DNA from 2 places in the Paraburkholderia sp. MM5384-R2 genome. Region 2 is predicted to be linked to the other one. Evidence: riboswitches for the same ligand, from Rfam matches in the RefSeq annotation. Region 2 holds a riboswitch; the other holds the start of a gene.

The links. A riboswitch is a leader RNA that binds a small molecule or an ion and turns the genes downstream of it on or off. The one in region 2 is predicted to bind cobalamin.
Region 1: linked by a shared signal. The riboswitch ahead of HDG37_RS06860 (TonB-dependent receptor domain-containing protein) and the one ahead of cobA (uroporphyrinogen-III C-methyltransferase) in region 2 are both predicted to bind cobalamin.

The regions. Positions count from the first base shown of each region.
Region 1 covers NZ_JACHDI010000003.1:150,471-158,273, forward strand. The annotation lists gene lgt (prolipoprotein diacylglyceryl transferase) at 1-20, shown strand, start outside; gene HDG37_RS06835 (SIMPL domain-containing protein) at 115-840, opposite strand; gene HDG37_RS06840 (EVE domain-containing protein) at 1,085-1,543, opposite strand; RNA gene ssrS (6S RNA) at 1,685-1,866, opposite strand; gene HDG37_RS06850 (cell division protein ZapA) at 1,933-2,247, opposite strand; gene HDG37_RS06855 (ATPase) at 2,244-2,603, opposite strand; cobalamin riboswitch at 2,823-3,087, shown strand; gene HDG37_RS06860 (TonB-dependent receptor domain-containing protein) at 3,178-5,124, shown strand; gene HDG37_RS06865 (iron ABC transporter permease) at 5,164-6,228, shown strand; gene HDG37_RS06870 (ABC transporter ATP-binding protein) at 6,258-7,067, shown strand; gene cobT (nicotinate-nucleotide--dimethylbenzimidazole phosphoribosyltransferase) at 7,101-7,803, shown strand, end outside.
Region 2 covers NZ_JACHDI010000010.1:6,152-13,954, forward strand. The annotation lists gene cobN (cobaltochelatase subunit CobN) at 1-833, opposite strand, end outside; gene cobW (cobalamin biosynthesis protein CobW) at 848-1,939, opposite strand; cobalamin riboswitch at 2,141-2,419, opposite strand; cobalamin riboswitch at 2,500-2,760, shown strand; partial or broken gene cobA (uroporphyrinogen-III C-methyltransferase) at 2,955-3,692, shown strand; gene HDG37_RS40045 (cobalamin biosynthesis protein) at 3,768-4,202, shown strand; gene cobO (cob(I)yrinic acid a,c-diamide adenosyltransferase) at 4,199-4,801, shown strand; gene HDG37_RS17565 (cobyrinate a,c-diamide synthase) at 4,805-6,184, shown strand; gene bluB (5,6-dimethylbenzimidazole synthase) at 6,168-6,827, shown strand; gene HDG37_RS17575 (DUF4136 domain-containing protein) at 6,864-7,478, opposite strand; gene HDG37_RS17580 (CHASE2 domain-containing protein) at 7,521-7,803, opposite strand, start outside.

The DNA of each region.
Region 1 (7,803 bases), on a different contig from region 2:
AGGCGGTTGGCGCGAACTGAGCGGCGCTCGGCTAGCGTAGCGAGCGTTGCATGAAAAAACGCCACGGCATCGATGGATGCCGTGGCGTTTTCTGTTTGGGCTTGCGCTTGCGCGTCACTTCATCTGCACCGACCCCGACACGTTGACCGTCACCGTCGACGTGCCGCCTTCGAGCGACAGCGGCGCGCTCTTCGCGTCGGCGCCCATCGCGCGTGCGCTCATCATCATCATCGGACGCGGCATCACGCCGCTGTGACTCACGTTGACCTCGCGGATCGAATAACCGCTAAAGCCGAACGCCTGCGAGGACGCCGCGGCCTGCTCGCGAAACGATTTGATCGCCTCGCCGCTGAGCCGCTGTTCGGCCGCGCGCTGCGCTTGCGGCGACAGCGAGAAACGCACGTTGCCAACCTGCATGATCGATGCCATCTGTCCGGCGAGCTTCGATGCCGCGGCAAAGTCGCGCGATTCGAGCACGACTTCCGTGCGGCCGCGCCACGTCGTGATGCGTCCGTCGCGGTCCGTCGACGGGAAGATCGAGAACGCGCCCGAGCGCGCGGTCACGCCGCTGACGCCGCGCGCTTTCTGCAATGCCGCGTCGGCGCGTTCGTTCAGCGTCGACGTCAGCGACGACGGTTCGCTCGCTTCCTGCTCGTAAAACAGCGTGATTTCGACTTCGTCCTGCGGGACTTCCGCGCTCGCCTGCGCATTCAGCGACAGCACGCCCGAAGGCTGCGGCATCATGGTTTGCGCTCGAGCGGGCGCAGGGTTCAGTGCGAGCGCCATAGGCGCGCCCAAGGCGAGCGCAAGTGCGAGGGACCGTGCGGTTTTTGTCGTCATGACTGGAATCCTTGTTTGAACAGGTTGTGCACGTTCGACGCGAGCGCCGGGTGTGGCGCGCGGTTTGACGGATGCGCTGGCGAAGGCATCGGCTTGTCGTCGAGCGGCCGGTTCGAGCTCACGCTTTCGTCGACCGATTAGGCGCGTTTTACCGACGCTTGGTTCCCCAATTAGTGCTTCGCCGCCGCATCGGAAACGATGACCTGGATGCGATCACGACAGGTGCCGCGTCGCGCGTTCGCCCTTAAACCAGCTGTTTAGTGATGAAGCGCCATTCGGCTTCGGTCACCGGCGTGATCGACAGGCGGTTGCCTTTGGCGAGCACGCGCATGTCCTGCAATTCGGCATGCTCGCGCAGCGCGGCAAGCGGAATCAGCCCGATTTTCTTCTTGAACACGACGTCGACGAGCATCCAGCGCGGCGTTTCCAGCGACGATTTCGCGTCGTAGTACGGACTCTTTTTATCGAACTGCGTAGGGTCCGGATACGCGGTCGACGAGACCTCCGCGATGCCCGCGATGCCGGGCTCCGGACAGCTCGAATGATAGAAGAGCACGCCGTCGCCGACCTGCATCACGTCGCGCATGAAGTTGCGCGCCTGATAGTTGCGTACGCCGGTCCACGGCAAGGTGCGATGAGGAGCGTTGGCGAGGTCGTCGATGCTTGCTTCGTCCGGTTCGGACTTCATCAGCCAGTAGCGCATGAATCGGAGTGAGCGTGTGAGATTGAACGAAGCGCTACAACAGCAGGCGCGTACGGAAAAGCCCCTGAAAAAGGCGCTCAAACGAAAAAACGACGACCAAAGAAAAACGGCATCGAACCGAAGTCCGATGCCGTTCCAGATAAGGTCCCCGCCTTAGCCGCTAGGCCGGCATCCTGAACCGAGGGTTCAGAATTGGTCGCAGTTAGCAACACTTCGGGTACATCAGACTGAGTGACGCGCACACCCGTGCTACAAATTTCCGCAACCGTGCACATGGCATTGGTTCAAGGAATGTATGACCTTGGCGAACCAGGCAGGGAAGCTAAACCGATGAAGCTACAACCCAAACCGTTCAACACGTGACCGATTCGAAACCGGCCCACTACTGCTTACTGCAAGCTGTACTGCTCGATCACAGTACCTAGCTGTTCGTTCATTTGCTGCATTGTACGCCGGATTTCTTCAGCAGGAAATGCTTCTCCGTGTCGCACGCTGCTTTGCAGCTTAAGCAGTTCCGATGCCAGCGACAGCGCAGCCATCACCGCGATGCGATCGGTGCCGCGCACGTTGCTGCCGCTGCGGATTTTCTTCATCTCGGCGTCGACGCGCGCGACCGCCTCGAGCAGCGCGCCTTCCGTTTCCGGCGAACAGGCGAGACGATAGGGTACTTCGAGAATCGATACTTCGATCTGCTTGGTGGTCATGCGCTTTCTCCGTGTCGGCTCACGTCGCTTTCCGCTTCCTCGTGTCCGGGCTGGGCGGACTCGAGCAGATCGAGCTGGTTATCCGGTTCGCTGCTCGCGCGTGCGCGCGGCAATTTTTCGAGAATCGCATTCAGGCGCACCTGAGCGTCGTCGATCTTGGCGGACAGCGCGTCGCGTTCCGCCTGCAGTGCGTCGCGCTCTTCGCGCAATTGCGCGAGTTCCGCATGCGTGGCTTGCACTTCGGCACGCGTTTGCGCGAGCTGCTCTTCGAGCGCGAGCCGCGCTTCGTTGTGGCGCTGGCTGATCGCAATCAGCTTGCCGATGTTCTGGGAGAGTGATTCGAGTTCGGTGAGCATGTGCTGCGTCCTCTAAAGACATCGCATTTTAGCGCGGAATATTACAGGTTCCGACAATTGTCTCGTTTCGAGACGTAACAGCATCGCTTCGTGCACGTTCGTTGGGTGTCGCGTCGTCGACCATAAGATAAAAACCGGCAATCAATCCGACAATAACCTGCATTCAACAGAACCGATTGCGCTCCGGTCGACCTTTCTTGACGCCCCGCGAGGTCGCTCCTAAACTTCCCGCACTCTGGTGCCCGCGCGCGCTTTTCGGCGCGCGCAGTTAAACGGGAAGCAGGGCGCGCGCGGTGCCAAAACCGGATGCGCGAACCTGCGCTGCCCCCGCAACGGTAAGCGACCGCATGTGATGTGCTCATGCAGGTCGGTCCTGGTCGCAAGGTTGGAAGTTCAACGTGCGAGTGTGCCACTGCGCGTCACGCGTGGGAAGGCGGATCGATGTGTCGTAGCCCGGATACCGGCCAGAAAAGAGGGACGTCCCCCCGCGAACACGCTAAACAAGGGGGCGCCTCGTGACGCGTCGGCCCGCGGGGAAGCAGGCCGCGCACGCTATCCACAGGAATGTCATCCCATGCTGTCCCCCATCGCCCGCGCAACGCTGCTCGCGTTCGCGAGCCTGCCGCTCGTCGTGCATGCGCAAAGCGCCGAGCCTGCGTCCGTGTCTGCGACGCCGTATTCGTCTTCATCGTCCGCCACGGATGCTACCGCCGCAAACGCTGCAATCGCTGCCAATGCCGCCTCCACCGATGCGCCGGGCAACGTGCTGTCGCCGATCGTCGTGACCGCGCAACGCGGACCGCAAGCGTTGCGCGATGCGATCCCGCAGACTACGCAGTTCGATCAGCAGGACATCGCCGACACGACCGCGACCGATCTGCCCGGCCTGCTGCAACTCGCGCCAGGCGCGCAAATCTCGCGCACGGGTGGCCCCGGTTCGACCACGAGCCTCTTTCTGCGCGGCGCATCGTCGACGCAATCGCTGCTGCTGATCGACGGCGTGCGCGTCGATTCGGTGAGCCTCGGCTCAGCTCAACTCGCACAAATTCCGCTCGATCAGGTCGATCACGTCGAAGTGGTGAACGGCAACGTGTCGGCGTTGTATGGCTCGGGCGCGATCGGCGGCGTCGTGCAGGTGTTCACGAAAGACGGCGGCGATCATCCGCCGCGTTTCAATTTTTCGGTCGGCTACGGCAGCTATCGCACGCAGACGCAAACGGCCGGCGTGAACGGCGCGCTCGATCAGGACGGCCGCACGACTTTCAATATTTCGCTCGCGCGCACGAAGGACGACGGCTTTTCGTCGCTCAATCCGCTCGAGGCGCCGAACGCGAATCCGAACGCAAACGGCAATCTGAACGAGAGCATCAGCGCGTCGCTGCGTCACAAGTTCACCGACAGGTGGGACGCGGGCGTCAGCTACTTCCAGTCGAACAACGACAACAGCTACGACAATGCGTACGGCGAGCCCACCGATCTGAACAATCTCTATAGCAAGGTGCGCCAGGTGTCGGTATTCGCGAACGGCAAGCTGACCGACCGGTGGACCACCCACTTCACGCTCGCCGAGGGCGACGACCGCAGCGTGTCGAACACCAATGGCATCTACAACGGCCGCTTCGATACCGACAATCGCCAGTACACGTGGCAGAACGATTTCGCGCTCGCCGCGAACCAGAAGCTGCAACTCGGCTACGAGCATCTCGACCAGACGCTCGACTCCGACACGTTCGCCGCGCCCGACCGTCACGTCGATTCGGTCTTCGCGGGCTACAGCGCGCGCTTCGGCCGCAACCAGATTCAGGCCAACGTGCGACGCGACCAGTACTCCGATTTCGGTGGGGCGAACAGTTACTATCTCGGCTACGGATTCGACATCACGTCGCGCTGGAAGGTAACCGCAAGCTATTCGGATGCGTTCCGCGCGCCGAGCTTCGACGATCTGTACTATCCGATCAGCGGCAACCCGTCGATCCAGCCCGAGCGCAGTCATTCGGTCGAAGCCGGTTTGCAGTACGCGACCGATGCGCTCGGCGTGATGCGTCTGAACGCATTCCAGACGCGCTATACGAATCTGATCGACTACGTGCAGACGATCCCCGGCATCTACCTCGCGGAGAACGTCGGCCGTGCGAAGGTGCAGGGACTCGAGGGATCGTGGAGCGGTCATGTCGGCAAGACCGACGTGCGCGCGACGGTGACGCTGCAGAACCCGGTCGATCTCGACAACGGTACCGACCTCGTGCGGCGCGCGCGTCGGTTCGGGTCGTTCGCGGTGAATCGCAGCATCGGTGGCTGGCGGGTGGGCGGCGAGTGGATCGTCAGCGGGCCGCGCACCGATAGCACGGGCAACCTCGGCGGTTATGGCATCGTGAATCTGTCGGCGCGCTACAAGGTCACCAAAGCGTGGTACGTCAGCGCGCAAATCGACAATCTGTTCAACAAGGATTATGAAACGGCCTACTCGTATAACTCGCCGCGACGCGGTGCGTATCTCACGCTCGGCTGGCAGCAGCAGTGACGCGCGCGCCGGGGTGGCCGCATGCGTGAGCGCACGCGGATGAGTCGCGCGTCCGCTTCGCTGCGCGCCGCAATGGCGACGCCGCGCCCGATGAACGCGAAACGCGCGGCCGCGATCTGGCTCGGGCTCGCGCTCGCCGCCGTGGCGGTGCTCGGCGCCTCGCTGGTGCTCGGCAGCGTGCCGCTCGCGCCGTCGCGCGTGCTTGCGGCGCTCGTGCCGACGCACACGTTCGGCGGCACGGGCAGCGACGATCTCGCCGGCGAAATCGTGCGTACGTTGCGTTTGCCGCGCGCGCTCGCGGGCTTCGCGTGCGGCGCGTTGCTCGCGCTCGCCGGCGCGCTGCTGCAGGTGCTGCTGCGCAATCCGCTGGCCGAGCCATACGTGCTCGGCGTGTCGGGCGGCGCGGCGACGTTCGCGCTCGTCGCGATGATCGCGGGCGGCGCATGGTGGCTCGTCGATGCGAGCGCGTTCGCGGGTGCGTTCGTGTCGATCCTGCTGGTGCTCGGCCTCGCGCGTCGCGAGCTATGGCGCGGCGAGCCGCAGGACACGTCGCCCCGTTTGCTATTGACCGGCGCGGTGATCGCGGCCGGGTGGGGCGCGCTGATCACGCTGCTGCTCAATCTCGCGCCTGACAGCCGTTTGCGCGGCATGCTGTTCTGGCTCACCGGCGACCTCAACGGCGGCGCGCTGCCGTGGACCGCGCTGATGGCGCTCGCGCTCGTGTTGCTTGCGATCGTGCCGGCCGCGCCGCGTCTGAACGTGTTGCTGCGCGGCGACGCGGCCGCGCAGGCGTTGGGCGTCGCCGTGATGCCGCTGCGTTTGCGGGTGTACCTGGTCGCGTCGCTGGCGGCGGCCGCGGCGGTGACGACCGCGGGCACGATCGGCTTCGTCGGTCTCGTCGTGCCGCACATGCTGCGGCTCGCGTTCGGCAACGATCAGCGCATGCTGCTGCCGGCGGCCGCGCTCGGCGGCGGTGTCGCGGTGATGGGCGCGGATCTGATCGCGCGTACCGTGATCGCGCCCGCGCAATTGCCGGTCGGCGTGATCACGTCGCTGGTCGGCGTACCGGTGTTCCTGTGGATGCTGCTCAAACGCCGCCGATGATACGAGCCAAACCCAGCCCCACCTGTTCGATGCTGAGCACGCAGCGCCTGACGTTGCGCGCCGGCGCGCGCACCTTGCTCGACGCGTTCACGCACACGTTCCATGCAGGCGAAATCTGGTGCATCGCCGGGCCGAACGGCGCGGGCAAGACCACCTTGCTAGCGACGCTGGCGGGGCTGTTGCATCCGGCGGCGGGCTATGTCGAACTCGATGGCGTGCGCGTGGCCGACTGGCAGCCGCTGCCGCTCGCACGGCGCCGCGCGCTGATGCCGCAAAGCGCGGCCGATGCGTTCAACGCAAGCGTGCTCGACATCGTGCTGCTGAACCGCTTCCCGCATCTGGGCGGCTGGGGCTGGGAGCGCGACGAGGATCGCGCGGCCGCGCGGGCGGCGCTCGAACGGCTCGGCCTTGCGGACTTTGCGGCGCGCGACGTGCTGTCGCTATCGGGCGGCGAGCGTCAGCGCGTTGCCCTCGCGGCGGTGCTGTGCCAGGACGCGCCGCTGTTGCTGCTCGACGAACCGTTGTCGCATCTCGACCTGCATCATCAGGTCGACTGTCTCGAAGCGCTCGTCGCATGGACGCGCGAACCGCGCCGCAGTGTGCTGTTCTCGTGCCACGACCTGAACCTCGCGCGCCGCTTCGCGACGCACGCGTTGCTGCTCGACGGCACGGGCGGCGCGTATGCGGGCCCAGTGCGCGACGTGCTGACGCCCGCGTTGACGAGCCGCGCGTTCGGCTATCCGCTGATTCTGATTCGCGACGGCGAGCACGAGGCGCTGATACCTGCGCCGCGCGCGCGTCACGAATCGCCTGCAGGCCATGACGCACAGTCAGGCTGATATTTATTCCTATCCCTTGTTTCGATCACACCTATGACTCGCATCCCACACCCAGCCGGTTTGCCCGAAGTCGCGCCGCTCGATCAGACGCTGCGCGCCGAACTGCAGCGGATCATCGATACGCGCACCAAACCGCCCGGCAGCCTCGGCCGGCTCGAAACGCTCGCGCGCCAGATGGGCCTGATCCAGCGTAGTACGCGTCCCACCGTGCAGCGTCCCGCGATGATCGTTTTCGCGGGCGACCACGGCATCGCCGCCGAAGGCGTGAGCCCCTATCCGCAAGCGGTGAGCGCGCAGATGGTCGCGAACTTCATCGCGGGCGGCGCGGCGATCAACGCGCTCAGTCGCGTCGCGGGTCTCGAACTCGAAGTGGTCAACGCGGGCATCGCGACGCCGCTGCCGTCCACGGACCGACTCGTCGACATTCCGGTCGGGCCCGGCACGCGCAACTTCGCACACGAAGCCGCGATGACGCACGCCGAAGCGCTCGCCGCGATGCAGGCGGGCGCCGCGCGCGTGCGTCATCACGCGGCGCTCGGCACGAACGTGATCGGCTTCGGCGAGATGGGCATCGCGAACACCTCGGCGGCCGCGTGTCTGATGAGCCGCCTGTGCGGTGTGCCGATCGACGACTGCGTCGGCCGCGGCACGGGTCTCGACAATGCCGGACTCGCGAACAAGCGCAACGTGCTCGCGGCGGCGCTCGCGCGCCATGCGGATGCACGCGGGCCGCTCG
Region 2 (7,803 bases):
GGGTCGTCGATCGCGGAAGCGGCGAACGCGGTCGTGTTCAGCACGAGCGCGACGCCATGTTGCGCGCACAGCGACTGCACGACATCGCGGCTCACCGCATCCTTCAGCGACGTGATCGCGAGCGGCAGCGGATTGAGCCCTTGCGCTTCGAGCGCGTCGATCAGCGCATCGAACACCGCGGTATTGGCGGCCTGCAGATGCGCCTTGTAGAACAGAATCGCGACGACCGGCGCGTCTTGCCGCCAACGCGCCTGCCAGTCGGCGACGATGGGGGTATCGCGCTCGGGGTGATACAGCGACGCGGCCGGCAACGCGCGCGGCGGATCGGGTTCGCGCCCCCAGTCGAGCGCGCGATACGCGACGCAGCGCAAAAACGCCTCGGCGTTCTGCGGACCGCCCTCGCGCAGATAGCGCCACAGCTGCTGACACAACTCGGCGCTCGCGGTGCTGCGCGCGAGCAGGTTCGGGTCTTCCTGCAGATCGCCGGAAAACATCGCGAGTGTTTGCTGTTTGCGCTGCGCGAGCGCGACCACCTGCTCGATGCCGTACGGCCAATACGTTTCGCCGCCGAGATGATCGACGACGACCACGCGCGCTTGCTGCAACACGTCGTCCAGATAGAAATCGACCGAGGCAGGCTGACGCAGATACGTGACGTTCGCGAGCCGCACGCTCGGAAAGCCGTCGCCGAGACGCGGCACCACGCTCGCGAGCAGCGACAGCGTGGTGTCGGCGGAACTGAGCACGACGATCTCGGCGGGCTGCTGATCGATGCGGATCACGCCCTGCGTATCGTCGACGAAGCCGCCCGGCGTCGTGCGCAGCAGATGCATGCTGGTGCGCCCGTTTATGCCGTCGCGTTCGACGTCGCGCCGAGCGCCGCGTCGAACGCCTGTTGCAGCGCGTGCTGGTCGAGGTCTGCGCCGATCAGCACGAAACGGCTCAACGCGCCGTCGCCATTTTCACCCGCTTGCCAGCGCCGGTCGAAGTAGCTGTCGAAGCGCCGGCCCACGCCCTGGATCACGAGACGCATCGCCGCGCCCTGCAGTGCCGCGAAGCCTTTGACACGGTAAATCGTGTGGGTTTCGACGAGCGCCTGCAAGGCGGCGAGCGCCGCGTCGCGCGACGGTACCGAGGCCTGCACGACGACCGAATCGAATTCATCGTGGTGATGATCGGGGTCGTCGGCGGAACCGTGGTGGTCATGACGCAGGTGGATCGTCTCTTCCGACGCCGCTTCGAGGCCCAGCAGCGTATGCAGGTCGAGCCGCCCCTGCTGCGCGCGCACGATCTTCACCTGCGGCGGAATCTCCGCGCGGATCGCGGCTTCGACCTCATGCTGCCGCGCGTCGTCGATCAGATCGGTCTTGTTCAGAATCACCAGATCGGCCGCCGACAACTGGTCTTCGAACAGCTCATGCAGCGGCGACTCGTGATCGAGATTCGGATCGGCCTTGCGCTGCGCATCGACGGCGAGCGGGTTATCGGCGAACTGGCCGCTCGCGGCGGCCGGGCCGTCCACCACCGTCACCACCGCGTCGACCGTGAAGCCATTGCGGATCTGCGGCCAGTTGAACGCCTGCACGAGCGGCTTCGGCAACGCGAGCCCCGACGTTTCGATCAGCACGTGATCGAGTTCATCGCGGCGCTCCGCGAGCTTTTCCATCACCGGGAAAAATTCTTCCTGCACGGTGCAGCACAAACAACCGTTCGCGAGTTCATACAATTGCCCTTCGGTCTCGACGCCGCTTTCATCGCAACCGATGCCGCAGCCCTTGAGGATTTCGCCGTCGATGCCGAGCTCGCCGAACTCGTTGACGATCACCGCGATGCGCTTGCCGCCCGCATGCTGAAGAATGTGCCGCAGCAGCGTGGTTTTGCCGCTGCCGAGAAAGCCCGTGACGATCGTGACGGGGATCTTGCGCAATTGAGTTTGCATCGTGAGGTCCATCCCTTGGTGTTGATCGGTATGCCGGAAAGTCCGCGCGTGGGTCCGCGTCGGCTGGCGAATGGAGCGAATGAAGCACGCGCAGCAGTACCAGCGATCACCAGACACGGGGACGAACGACGGCATGGCCGCGACAACGGAAATACAGAAAGCGGAACTGAGGTCATGAACGCGCCGCCGCCTCCCCGCGGCGGTCGTTCTGTTTCGTTGGGCCGGTATCCGGGCTGGCGAAAGCGCCGCTTCCCCTTCCCGGCCGAGTGGTTTCTCGTCCAGTGGTGAAATGTCCACGCGAGCTTGCGCGAGGACATCGAAGCCGGCACTGCGGTGCCCGGCTATCAAGCCGGAACCGCTTTTCGCTTACCGTTGCGGGGACAGCACAGGTTAGCCGCTCCAGAGCAGGTGGCTCCCTGTTTCCCGTTTAACTGCATGCGCACGAGCGCGCACGCGGGCACCCAAAGTGCGTGCGAGTGTAGGCCCGCGGCCTTGCGCAGTCAAGCAACGCAGCGAGCCGGAAAGCGCCGCCGAGGCTTATCCGGCAAGGCGCCATGTGCTATCGTATGCGCGCGTTTGGTGCCCGCACATGCGCTCGCGTGTGCAGTTAAACGGGAAACAGGCAGCGCCTCGCGCGTTCAACCTGTGCTGTCCCCGCAACGGTAAGCGACCTGCGGCGCGCGATTCGATTCGCCTTCGATTCCGACGTGCCGCGCATGCGTTTTTTGATGCCACTGTCCCGCGAATCCACAAACCGGGACGGGAAGGCGAAGCGCATGAGGCCGCCAGCCCGGATACCGGCCAGACGCGGAGGCGGTGCCGCATTGCATCCGTGCATCACGTGGCGCCGCCGGCCGCCGGAATCCGCGGGGAACGGATGTGAAGGCGTAGCAGCGCGGCATCGCGCGTGCCCGGATTCGCAGTTCCGCATGACCTCTATATTCATCGCCGCGCGCGCTGTCGCACGCCGCTTCTGTTCTTCCATCACCGCATGGCGCGCGCCATGCACGCCGCGATGACGCGCGCCTGGCTGATCGGCGCCGGTCCCGGCGACGTCGAACTGATCACGCTGAAGGCCACCCGTGCGCTCGCGCAGGCCGATGTCGTGCTCGTCGACGATCTGGTGAATCCCGACGTGCTGCAGTTCGCGCGCACCGACGCGCAAGTCGTGTACGTCGGCAAGCGCGGCGGCCATCCGTCGACGCCGCAAGCCGACATCGTCGCGCAAATGCTCGGGCATCTGCGCGCGGGGCGCAGCGTCGCGCGGCTCAAGGGCGGCGATCCGTTCGTGTTCGGCCGCGGCGGCGAAGAGTTGCAGGCGCTGCAGGCCGCGGGTATCGAAGTCGACGTGATCAACGGCATCACGGCCGGCATCGCGGCGCCCGCGGCGCTCGGTATCGCGGTCACGCATCGTGATCACGCGCAGGGCGTCGTGTTCGTCACCGGCCACGGCGCCGGCAGTGGCGAGCCGGACTGGGCCGCGCTCGCCGCGACGCGCATGACGCTGGTGATCTACATGGGCATGCACCGGCTCGGCGAGATCGCCCGCGCATTGCTCGCGGCCGGCATGTCCGCCGACACGCCGTGCGCGGCGATCGAGTCGGCGACGCGGCCTGAGCAGCGTCATGTGCTCGCGCCGCTTCGCGAGTTCGCCGAGGCGGTGGCGCGCGCGGGGCTCGGCTCGCCGGCGATCGTCGTGATCGGCGGTGTGGCGTCGCTCGCACTGGCGCGTGATGCGGCCAAACGCGACGCCGGCGTTGCTCACGAACTGGCAGCGAGCGCGACACGACACGGACTCGGACGCGCGATCAAAACGCTGAGCGTCGGCATCGGTTGCCGCTTGCACAGCGAAGCCGCTGAGATCGAAGCCGCCGTCCGCACAGCGCTCGGATCGAATACCTTCGAGCAGATCCGCGCGATCGCGACGATCGACACCAAAGCCAACGAAGCCGGTCTGCTCGAATTCTGCTCACGTCATCAGCTGCCGCTGCAACTGTTCAGCCGCGAGCAGATCGCCGCGGTACCGGTCGCGTCGCCGTCGGCGGCGGCACACGCGCAGCTCGGCGTCGATGGTGTGTGCGAGCCGTGCGCGCTGCTGGCGGCAACGGCGCCGGACTCCACCACAACCGCGCAAAACGCGCGTCTGATCGTACGCAAGACCGCGCACGCTGGCATCACGGTGGCAATCGCAGCGGCGAACAATGCTGCCCTTAGCGACGCGCCCCCATCCCATCCCGCCCCTCAAAACCAGGACCCTCGATGAAAACCGATCCGGAATCGCATCAACGCATGACCGAACGCCGCCGCGAAGGCCACGAAAAGAAGCAGGCCGGCGCGACCGTCGAAAAAGGCCTGCTGATCGTCAACACCGGCACCGGCAAGGGCAAGAGCACGGCCGCGTTCGGCATGGCCGTGCGGGTGCTCGGCCACGGCATGCGGCTCGGCGTCGTGCAGTTCATCAAGGGCGCGCTGCATACGTCGGAGCGCGATTTCCTCGGCGCGATCGCGCAATGCGATTTCGTCACGATGGGCGACGGCTACACGTGGAACACGCAGAACCGCGAGGCCGACATGGCGACTGCGCGCAAAGGCTGGAACGAAGCGCGGCGGATGATCGAAAGCGGCGACTACCAGATGGTGATCCTCGACGAGCTGAACACCGTGCTGAAGTACGAATACCTGCCGCTCGACGAAGTGCTCGCGGTGATCAACGCGCGTGCGCCGATGTTGCACGTCGTCGTGACCGGACGCCATGCGCCGGACGCGCTGATCGAAGCCGCCGACCTCGTCACCGAAATGCGCGCGATCAAGCATCCGTATCGCGAGCAAGGTGTGAAGGCGCAGCGCGGCGTGGAGTTCTGAGCGATGTCGGCAACCCGCAACGGGGCTTGGTCCGGGGCGCCCCCCAAGCGGACTTCCTTCGGGGCGTCCCCCCAGGGGACTTCCTTCGGGGCGTGCCCCGCGCTGTTCATCAGCGCGCCCGCGTCGGGACAAGGCAAAACCACGATCACCGCCGGTCTCGCGCGCTATCACCGGCGGCTCGGACGTCGCGTGCGCGTGTTCAAGACCGGGCCGGATTTTCTCGATCCGATGATCCTCGCGCGCGCGAGCGGAGCGCCGGTGCTGTCGCTCGATCTGTGGATGGTCGGCGAAAGCGCATGCCGCAACCTGCTCGCGCGGGCGGCGCAAGAAGCCGATCTGATCCTGATCGAAGGGGTGATGGGCCTGTTCGACGGCACGCCGAGCAGCGCCGATCTGGCGACCACGTTCGGCGTGCCGGTGCTCGCGGTGATTTCCGCGCAGGCGATGGCGCAGACCTTCGGCGCGGTCGCGTTCGGCCTTGCGCGCTTCAGACCGCAACTGCCGTTCCACGGCGTGTTCGCGAATCGCGTCGGCTCCGCTCGGCACGCGCAGATGCTGCAGGAAGCACTGCCGCCCGAGTTGCGCTCGTGCGGCCACCTCGCCGCGAGCGACGAGATCGCGCTGCCCGACCGCCACCTCGGCCTACACCAGGCCGATGAAATCGACGATCTCGAAGCGCGCCTCGAACGCGCGGCGGATACGCTCGCGTCGACCGCGCTCGCCGAACTGCCGGCGCCGGTCGATTTCGGCGTGCCCTCGCCCGAAGTGCTGCCGCGTCTGCTCGAAGGCAAGCACATCGCGATCGCGCGCGACGCCGCGTTCTCGTTCATCTATCCGGCCAACGTCGCGCTGCTCGAAGCGCTCGGCGCGCGGCTCAGCTATTTCTCCCCGCTTGCCGACGAAGCGTTGCCCGCCGGCACGCACGCGCTCTATCTGCCGGGCGGCTATCCCGAGCTGCATCTGGCGACGCTCGCGGGCAACGCGACCAGCGCGGCATCGATCCGCGCGCACGTCGAGGCGGACAACCCGGTGGTCGCCGAGTGCGGCGGCATGCTCTATCTGCTCGACACGCTGACCGACGCGCAAGGCACTAGCAAGGCGATGCTGGGCCTGCTGCCCGGTCACGCGACGATGCAAACGCGCTTCACGTCGCTCGGCATGCAGCAGATCGATGGCGTCCACGGCACGCTGACCGGTCACACGTTTCACTACTCGAAGCTCGCGACGCCGCTCGCGCCGCAGCGCTTCGCCACGCGCGCGCACAGCGACACGCCCGGCGAAGCGGTGTTCCGCGTGGGCCCGATTGTGGCAACCTATATGCACGCTTACTGGCCCTCCAACCCGGCTTTCACGGCCGCCCTCTTTCATGGCGAAGCCTTTTGACGACTCCGAGCGCGATGCGGTCTACCGCGCGATTTACGAACGCCGCGACATGCGCCACTTCGTGCCCGATCCGGTCGATCCGGCGGTGCTGCGGCGTCTGCTCGACGCGGCGCATCACGCGCCGAGCGTCGGCTACATGCAGCCGTGGCGCATCGTGCGCATCACCGACGCGGCGCTGCGCACGGGCTTGCGCGACATCGTCGAGCGCGAACGGCTCGCCACCGCCGATGCACTCGGCAAGCGTCGCGACGAGTTCATGAAGCTGAAGGTGGAAGGCATGCGCGAATGCGCGGAGCTGCTGGTGATCGCGTTGATGGACGGGCGCGAGCGACACGTCTTCGGCCGCCGCACGCTGCCGGAGATGGATCTCGCGTCGGTCGCGTGCGCGATCCAGAACATGTGGCTCGCCGCGCGCGCGGAAGGACTCGGGCTTGGTTGGGTGTCGCTATTCGATGTCGGCGCGGTGCACCAGCTACTGGCGATGCCGGAAGGCGCGCGGCCGGTCGCGATTCTGTGCCTCGGCCACGTCGCTGCGTTCTATACCGAGCCGATGCTCGAAACGCAGCGCTGGGCGAGCCGCCTGCCGCTCGCCGATTGCGTGTTCGAAAACCGCTGGCCGCGAGACGAGCCGGCGCAGGAATAACTGATACTCGCGGCCCCGGCGACCCGAGGCTGCGTTTTAACGCTGCAACGGCTCCATCGAGTCGACGTTCGCCCCACCGCTCGTCTTGTCGATGCTGAGCTTCACACGCCAGTCGGCCGGTGCATCGAACGGCAGCTTCGCGAGCGCGGTTTTCACGAGCAACGGCAGTGCATGCAGCGGGTCCGCGTCGCGATCCATGAACACCGCGCCAACCTTGTAGCGCTCGGTGCCGCTCGCGTAGTCGAAAAAGCGCAGCGTCAGCGCGTGCTGATACTTGCGCCCAAACAACAGCGCGCCTGGACCGTCGCTGCCCGCGCCGCAATCGGCGGGCGCGCAATCCTCACCGCCGATGCCGATCGACGCCGGCCGCGTGCTATACGCCATCGACAGCAGATAATGCGCGGGCTTGCCCGCCGTATCGACGAACCCGTGTTTCGCCAACTCGCCGCGCAACAGCTTTTCGACTTGCGGATGATCGGCGCTGTCGTCCTGCGGCTGCGTGCGCGCGAGCGAATAGGTCTGCTCGCCTTGCAGCGCAACGGCGCGGTCGGCGCCGTTAGCGGAGACGGTGTGCACGTCGGCGCTCAGGCCCGCGCAAGCGGTGAGGCTCGACGCGGCCAGCGCGGCACAGAGGTGAGCGATCTTTGCCATTGTTTGTTTTCTCTCTAGTACATCGAATACATCAAAGGCGCATCAGACGCGCGGTGCGATCGATTCGTCGAGGGGTGCGTCGTCGAGCGCGGGCAGCCAGATCGTGAAGGCCGTCCCCTCGCCGGGCGCGCTGACGACTTCGACGCTGCCACCGTGGCGCGTGACGACGGTTTTGACGAACGCCATGCCGAGTCCCGCGCCGCCCACTTCCGGCCGCTCCGCCTCGTGAAAACGGCGAAAGCGCTCGAACAATCCCGCTTGCTGCTCCTCAGGAATGCCATAGCCCTGGTCGCGAATCGTGCACGACACGCGCGGCGCCTCGCTG